2 regions of the Cytobacillus kochii genome follow, and region 1 is predicted to be linked to the other one. Evidence: predicted binding sites of a transcription regulator. Region 1 holds the regulator's gene; the other holds the start of a gene.

Evidence for each region. The regulator LexA, encoded in region 1, represses DNA repair genes until DNA is damaged. The targets are predictions, from matches to a motif close to CGAACATATGTTCG.
Region 2: a site for LexA is predicted at 2,395-2,408, ahead of uvrB (excinuclease ABC subunit UvrB). Genes of this name have one in related genera too.

Annotation. Positions count from the first base shown of each region.
Region 1 covers NZ_CP085254.1:2,042,963-2,047,493, reverse strand. The annotation lists gene tkt (transketolase) at 1-366, opposite strand, end outside; gene LG276_RS10725 (DUF896 domain-containing protein) at 525-755, opposite strand; gene LG276_RS10720 (recombinase family protein) at 1,204-1,869, opposite strand; gene LG276_RS10715 (LysM peptidoglycan-binding domain-containing protein) at 1,884-2,216, opposite strand; gene lexA (transcriptional repressor LexA) at 2,348-2,995, shown strand; gene LG276_RS10705 (DUF4257 domain-containing protein) at 3,191-3,475, shown strand; gene LG276_RS10700 (hypothetical protein) at 4,179-4,526, opposite strand.
Region 2 covers NZ_CP085254.1:3,954,223-3,958,753, reverse strand. The annotation lists gene wrbA (NAD(P)H:quinone oxidoreductase) at 1-59, shown strand, start outside; gene LG276_RS20245 (AI-2E family transporter) at 409-1,533, shown strand; gene LG276_RS20240 (hypothetical protein) at 1,846-2,250, opposite strand; gene uvrB (excinuclease ABC subunit UvrB) at 2,518-4,497, shown strand; gene uvrA (excinuclease ABC subunit UvrA) at 4,507-4,531, shown strand, end outside.

The DNA.
Region 1 (4,531 bases):
AATTCCTTGTCCTAATGGACCTGTTGTCGCATCTACACCTGGTGTATGGCCATATTCAGGATGTCCTGGTGTTTTACTACCCCACTGACGAAATTCTTTAATATCATCTAAAGAAAGACCATATCCCGATAAATGAAGGAGACTATACAAAAGCATAGACCCATGACCTGCAGATAACACAAAGCGATCACGATTAAACCAATCAGGATTTTTGGGATTATGATTCATAAACTTTGTCCATAAGGTATACGCCATTGGCGCAGCTCCCATTGGCATTCCTGGATGACCAGAGTTTGCCTTCTCGACTGCATCGATAGACAATGTTCTTATGGCACTAATTGATAAAGCATCTGTTTTGTTGAACATGAACGACATCCTTTCAATATATATCCTACAAATTAAATATAATAGACTTTCACCTTCAGTTACAACCAGAAAGGTAAAAAATTATATAATTATCATATAAACAATAACAAAGGAAACTGTTCGTGACAGTTTCCTTTTAAAAATTTATAAACACAATCTTAGTGAAGTGGTTTATTTTGTTCACGTTTTAACTTATCTGGTGTAACATCATTACCTTCAGGGTCAATAACAGTAACACCTTTTAATGTATTTAACATAGAAGCTCTAAACTTCTCTAAATATTCTTTTCTTAATTTAGATTGTTCCTTTGCCTCTGATTCTGATAAACCTTCTGTTTTCGCTTTCTTAGCAAGCGAATTAATTCTCGCCAATTTTTCTTTTGAAATCATTGTGTTACACTCCTTCCCATCCAAAAAGTCTTCATTCCATATGGAGAAGATACTTAATAGCCATATTACTAAATATGAATGGATTTTACAAGAAAGCAGTTTTACACTCATGCTTTTCACTATCATTTCAGAGGACAATAAGTTGGTATCGTATTGCTTTATTATTAGGTATGGCAATGTAGCAGTGTTCTCAACTTAAAAATGTGAGAATTATTTAATGTAGGGTGCGTATGTAAATAAGGGGAATAAGGGAATAATACTTTCACTAACGTTAAATGAAAAAACATGGATGAATCCTCGGCAAACAAATAACCATTCACAATTCACATGTCTGAACTCATGGACGATTGAAGGATCTTTCAGTATGCTTTTATCTTGGAATCAGTACCAGAATTTCTTAGTCTTTAAGTTAAATTACAACTAATCAACTTAACTTATTAGGCCTATATCAAGATGATTCATTATCCACCTGCTCTATATCAGCTATATATTCATTATATCTACGGTTTACTGTCGCTTTAGATATTTTATAACCAAAGCCTCTTAACGTTGCAGCAATTTCTGCAAAAGTAAGGTTATTTTGTCTCAATTTTACTATTTCTTCTATTGGTACCTCTATTCGTTCTCTTCCGTTTATATTTCCTTGGTTTTTTAAATTCTTTTCAGGTCGAAAGCCTTTTTGAACAGCTTTTTGCATCCCTCTTTTTATTTTTACATTATGTATTTTTCTTTGATACTCTTCAACCATGCTAACAATTTGTAATACCATAGAATCAGAATCTGAAAGTTGCAATTCTCCATTATGGGCAATAGTATAAATTTTCCCATTTTCCTTCAGTATACAATGTAAGATGGCAATTTTAGCATTTCCTCTTCCAATCCTGGTTTCATCTTGAATAAGAACAGCCTCTGCTTGATTTTGTTTAAGTAACTCCAATAATTGCAACAAACCAATTCTTTCTAAATCATAACCACTTGCTTTCTCACGTATGACTTCAACCACATTCATATCTTTCATTCTTGCTAAATGTAAAAGTTCTTCCTCTTGTCTAGCAAGAGACGTTTCCTGGGTATCTTTCGTCGTACTCACTCTGCAATATATAATTACATTCATTCTCTTTCATTCCTTTAGTCTTCTAATATCACACTAGCTAAATTTGTTTCAGATATTATTTCACCATCTGTAATGGGAAGATACACCTTATCACCAGGATGTATTTTACCTAAATGTATATGATTAAATTCTTCTACCCAAGCAACAAAGTCTTTAGAAGACATATTATGGGCATCTTTAAATTCCTCCGCCATTTTCCATAAAGAATCTCCTTGTTTTACTTCAACTTTTACATATTCCACCTGATTTGCATTACCAGTGTTCAAAAATAATAAGAAAGCCATACCGAAACTAAAAGCGATAAGAATAATAGCATAACTATAAGAATTCCACAATTGTTTTATCATTAATTGCCACCCCTGAATAGAATATATGTTCGATTTGATAATTTTAGTATAATGCGAACGTTTGTTTCTGTCAATAAGAAAATTCGAACTTATGTTTGTATCTATTTACTACTGATGGTATAATAATCTTAATGAAATTGACGAAGGTGCGTGATAGCGTGAAATTATCTAAGAGGCAGCAAGATATATTGAATTTTATAAAAGATGAAGTAAAACAAAAAGGTTATCCACCTTCCGTTAGGGAAATAGGTGAAGCTGTTGGACTTGCTTCAAGTTCAACCGTACATGGCCATCTAGCCAGACTAGAGAGTAAAGGACTTATTCGTCGAGATCCGACAAAACCCCGTGCCATTGAAGTATTAAATTTAGAAGAAAGCAACCCAATTCCTAAAATGCAAACGGTGAACGTTCCTATTATCGGTAAGGTTACTGCTGGTCACCCCATTACTGCGATTGAGAATGTTGAGGAATATTTTCCTTTACCTGAAAGAATGGCTCCGAGTGATGAAAATATCTTCATGCTTGAAATTATGGGAGAAAGTATGATTGAAGCTGGCATATTAGATGGTGATTATGTCATAGTCAAGCAGCAACAAACAGCAAATAATGGAGAAATCGTGGTTGCTATGACAGAAGATGATGAGGCCACCGTTAAGCGATTCTTTAAAGAGAAGAACTTTATCCGCTTGCAACCAGAAAACCCTACCATGGAGCCGATTATCCTGCACAATGTATCTATTTTAGGCAAAGTAATTGGTGTTTATCGCCAAATACATTAAAAAAGAGTGTCATTATTGACACTCCTTTTTAATAGTTGCAATTATCTTTATATGTTACTCATACAATTATAAAATTTGAAAAATTCAGTAAAATAGAATCATTACATGGAGACAAAAATATATTATAATGAAATTTACACCAAGAATCAACCTAAGGTCGCAAAAAAATCTCGGCTTTAGGAGTGTGAAGGAAAAATGTTAATGAACATTCTCTTCGCTGCGTTGATTGGTGGAATTGTCGGTGTTGCAGGACATTTGCAGAGATTAGGCAAACTAGTCAAGCCACGGATGACAAAAAAATTCATTTATTTAGGGTTCTTAGAAGACATCTTACTAGGAGGACTGGCGGCCGTATTTGTCATTGTGACAACAACACCGGATTCCCCCACTGCTGTTTTCATCATCTCTCTCGTATCTGGTATGGGAGGTGAGGGTATCTTAAAATTATTAGATACCCTAAAAGTAAAAGATCAAGAATAAAATTTTATTCCGTTCTTATGAACGGTTTTTTGTTGTTTATAACAAGAACAAATTATATCTAGCCAACTTCTACTTTTTACCTTTTATTCAAGCGCTAGAAATACCCGCTTAAACAGTCTGTTTCACCTTAATGAAAGGGATATAACACATTACCGTTTCGTTTAACTTTGAGTAGCTTCTTAAATTGTCATATGTATGTCTTACACAGCACATAGAACCACTCTTCTGAAGTACGGTTCATCAATTCAATACGAAATAATGTTTTTAAACATGATGTTTTATGGGTAAATAAAAAATAAAGCATTTTTCATGAAAAACAGATGGCTAAATGGATTAAATGCTAATTATTCAATTGATTGGTAACTATAACCACTTACTTCTTAATACTTACACCTTAAATTCGGTTCATAAATGAATCATTTGCACCCTTGATTTTACATACCCCATAATCCACAAGTATAGAATCGCTTAAAATACTATTTCTTATTGATTTCGATTATCCGCATCAATACTTATAAATTTTCTTCCTAATATTAATAAATCTGTAGACAAACTCATATAAGGAGTTTGTCTACAGTCTGAAGCTGCCGCTAAAACTGCATTTGAAGATGCCTTTTAGTATCAGCAATAGTTATTTTCCCATATATTAGCTTCCATTAAAACAAAGTAAAAGCACTTTCAACTTACGGGTTTCCTAAGTTCCTTATACTTCAACTGCAACGATATCATCACAACAGATCGTAGTAATTCGTACACGAGCTTTCTTGTCACAACAACAATGATCGTGACGATCATCGTGACGATCACAGTCTGCTTTAGCTAGGAAGACTAAATTACCGCGAATATCGATAAACTCCCCGAACACATGGCCGCCACCTTTAAGAAATACTCTCACATCCTCACCACGGGAAATGTTCTTAAAGAACTCATCACAGCCACAATCCTTATTGTCATCTTTGCTGTAATTACCACAACCATGATTGTTGTTGTCATATCCATATGAGTCTGAATATCTTGGTCTTCTTCCAAAAAAACAATTATTATATCCCATATCTC
Region 2 (4,531 bases), 1.9 Mb from region 1:
AACATCAAGCCAAACGTACGGCAACTGTTGCTGAATGGATTCAAAAAGGCCAAGAATAATCATGCTTTAAAAAGGTATTTTAGGGAGACTCCTAAGATACCTTTTTTTTAACTTGGGATATAAGTGAAATTTCCTATCTAGTTCCCATGCGGTTGTGTGAATGGATAAAGAGATTTCCTTAACACGTGACTGATTATATAAATGACTGTTGGTTAAAATAGCCGAAAGGAAATATTTGTCGAAAAAATTTCATGGAAAATATCCTTATGAGGCGACATTTTGTGGTGGAATGCATTACAATAATACATACAAATAAATCCTAGTGGTTTTCCTTTTTGAGAAAAAGGGAACTACATATGAAAATGTAGTCTATAGAGAAAAATTTATTTTTTGGGAAAAGGTGAGAATGTGAACAAGAAGAAATTCCAGTACTGGTCTCTTCAAATTCTAATTATTGTGTCCGTCATTTTTGTAGCTTCAAAAATTTCTTTTTTATTTGAACCGATTGGAATCTTTTTTTCCACGTTGTTCTTCCCTATTATTATCTCGGGGTTCTTATTCTTCATTTTAAATCCATTTGTGCATTTAATTGAAAAAGCAAAAATACCTAAGATATTATCGATCATTTTACTATTTGCAATTGTTGCTGGATTGATGGTGCTTGTTGTTAGTATTTTTGTACCAAAAATTTCAGCCCAATTGGCAGGGTTATTAAATGAACTACCTACCTATGTTAAACAAACAGAACAGTTCTTTAACAACTTCTCGCAATCTGAGGGTTATCGCTGGTTAATGAATCAAGATTATGTAACACAAGAAGAAATAATGGGTTATTTAGTTGATTACGCTAATCAACTTCCACAAAGGATTACGAATGGTCTCAGCGATTTAGTTGGATTAGTTGCAAATATAGCCATTACGATTATTACTGTACCATTCCTTTTATTCTTTATGTTAAAAGACGGGGAGAAGTTCCCACCTGCACTAGGGAAATTTGTTCCCAAAAGTTATCGTGCTGAAGCAATTGATACATTAAAAGAAACAGGTAAAACTCTTTCTTCTTATATTCAAGGTCAGATTACGGTCGCATTATTCGTCGGGACAGCATCTTTTATTGGTTTCTTAATTATTGACCTACCATACGCAATTGTTTTGGCATTAATTATTTCAGTAACGAATATTATTCCTTATGTTGGACCATTTATTGGTGGCGCACCGGCGGTTATAGTTGGTTTATTTGAATCGCCTACGATGGCGATTTTAGCAATAATAGTCATCGTCGTCGCACAACAATTAGAAGGTAATTTAATTTCACCATTAATTTTAGGGAAAACATTAAATACCCATCCAGCAACAATCATTATTATCTTATTGGTAGCAGGAAACTTAGCTGGTATATTAGGCATGTTACTTGCTGTACCAACATACGCCGTTGGGAAAACCATTGTTTTAAGCGGTGTTCAATTTATAAAAGCAAGGAAAATGGCAAAAGAGATGGAAGCTGAAAAAGGTCCGCATCCAGCAGATATATAAATAAGTAGAACCCCATCAAAGTGAGATGGGGTTCTACTTTTCTTAGGGGAAAGCGTTTAGTTTTAAAGTTTTTAATAAAAGAAATGTTAACTAATCAGATTGAGAAGGATGAGCTGAGGTGCGTGTGGTTGATTAAGAAGATGGGAATGAACTATCTTTTATTTTAGTGGGTGGTTGTAATTGACTTGTTTATAACTTTTGATTCAATCATTGTATGTTCAATTAAACTTGGTTAGGTTTTCAAGTTTACTAGATGCCCCTAACTATGGACTCATTCTATTACCCGTTTATGGAGAAGGAAATGCCATCCAGTTAGCTAACCCAAATCCAAATACTAAATACACCTATGGGGAATAGAAAAAAGAGAGGGATAAGCCATTTTCGATATTTATAACTAAATGTATAATCTCCTTTTTTACGGTCAAAGGTGTTTTTAGAAAAGAGGATCCTGTAGGTGAAAAAAACGTAAATGATAACGAACAGCAGTAGAAATGTAACGAGAAAGAGCCATTTCATATCAACGAAGCCCAAGTTTGTGACACGAAGTATTTCTGCAATAACAAAAAGCCCCGAAAGACATACAGCACCAACAATTTTAATGACGAAGTCTTTTTCATATGCTTTTTCCTCGTCATTACTGTTCATATAATCTTTAATGGTTTTTAGGGCATAAATAAAAACGGCTAGCCACGCGAATGCAAAAATAAAACCAAACAAAAAATCACCTCGTCTATTTCGCCATATAACAAAAGACGATTTTATATAGAATAAAGTTTCAAAATAAATGAAAAGTTAATTTGGACCTTCATACCCTTTTATATTAATCCTAACCTTCTTTTCATCTCTTTGTCGAATGATAATCGAATATTTGTTCGCTTTTTTGTGGTTTAGATAAGAGGATTTGTGGTAGAATGAGGATATAGAAAATCGGAATGAAATAATGATTAGACACGCTTTACTTTTTACATAGAGGAGGTTTCTGATTTGGATCAAACATTTGAATTAGTTTCAAAATATTCCCCACAAGGTGATCAACCTGCAGCGATTAAAGAGCTTGTAAATGGGATTCAAGAGGGGAAAAAGCATCAGACATTACTAGGTGCAACTGGAACCGGGAAAACGTTCACTGTTTCTAACGTCATTAAAGAAGTGAATAAACCAACGTTAGTAATTGCTCATAATAAGACGTTAGCAGGTCAATTATATAGTGAATTTAAAGAGTTCTTCCCCAATAATGCGGTAGAGTATTTTGTTAGTTACTATGACTACTATCAACCAGAAGCATATGTTCCATCCACTGACACATTTATTGAGAAAGATGCGAGTATTAATGATGAAATAGATAAGCTCCGTCATTCAGCTACCTCCTCATTATTTGAAAGAAATGATGTTATTATCATCGCCAGTGTTTCTTGCATTTATGGTTTAGGATCCCCTGAGGAATATAGAGAACTTGTCTTAAGCTTAAGAACGGGAATGGAAATAGAGCGAAATCAATTATTAAGGAAACTAGTCGACATACAATATGAGCGCAATGATATGAACTTTATACGTGGGACATTTCGTGTACGTGGTGATGTCGTAGAGATATTCCCTGCTTCGAGAGACGAGCATTGTTTACGTGTGGAGTTTTTTGGAGATGAAATAGATCGGATTCGGGAAGTCGATGCTTTGACCGGAGAAATATTAGGCGATCGTGATCATGTAGCCATTTTCCCGGCATCTCACTTCGTTACCCGAGAAGAGAAAATGCGTGTAGCTATCGAAAATATTGAAAAAGAATTAGAAGAAAGACTGGCATACTTACATGAAGAAGGTCATTTATTACAGGCACAACGCCTAGAACAAAGAACGCGATATGATCTAGAGATGATGAGAGAGATGGGTTTTTGTTCAGGGATTGAAAACTACTCTCGTCATTTAACTCTTCGTCCAGCTGGTTCAACTCCTTATACTTTACTTGACTACTTTCCAAAGGACTTCTTACTTGTTATTGATGAATCTCATGTGACATTGCCGCAAATAAGAGGGATGTATAATGGTGACCAAGCCCGTAAGAATGTATTAGTAGAACATGGTTTTCGTCTTCCTTCTGCAATGGATAACCGTCCTCTTACTTTTTCTGAGTTTGAAGATCATATTAGCCAGATTGTTTATGTTTCTGCGACTCCAGGTCCATATGAATTAGAACAAACACCTGAAATGATTGAACAAATCATTAGACCTACTGGATTGTTAGATCCTATTATTGATGTCCGACCAATAGACGGCCAGATTGATGATTTAATTGGTGAAATTAATGACAGAATTGAGAAAAATGAACGTGTTCTCATTACGACTTTAACGAAAAAAATGTCTGAGGATTTAACGGATTATTTAAAGGAAATTGGTATGAAGGTTCAATACCTACATTCCGAAGTGAAAACCCTTGAGCGAATTGAGATTATTAGGGAGCTTCGTATGGGTACCTATGATGTGTTAATAGGTATTAATTTATTGCGAGAAGGGCTTGATATTCCAGAAGTTTCACTCGTAGCGATCCTTGATGCCGACAAAGAAGGATTTTTACGTTCAGAACGTTCACTTATCCAAACGATTGGGCGTGCTGCTCGTAATGCAAATGGTCAAGTTATAATGTATGCTGACCGAATGACAGACTCGATGACAAAAGCTATAAGTGAAACGAAACGCCGCCGTAGCATCCAAGAAGATTACAACACAGAACACGGTATCACGCCACAGACGATACAAAAAGAAATTCGTGATGTAATTAGAGCGACACAAGCAGCGGAAACGCCAGAGGAATATAATAGTGCTGATAAATTAAGTCAATTAAATAAAAAAGAACGTCAAAAATTAATAGCAGATATGGAGAAAGAGATGAAGACTGCAGCAAAGGATTTAAATTTCGAACGAGCGGCAGAGCTTCGTGATCTTATTCTTGAACTGAAGGCGGAAGGATGATGAACGGAAATGGCAATGGAGAAATTGATTGTTA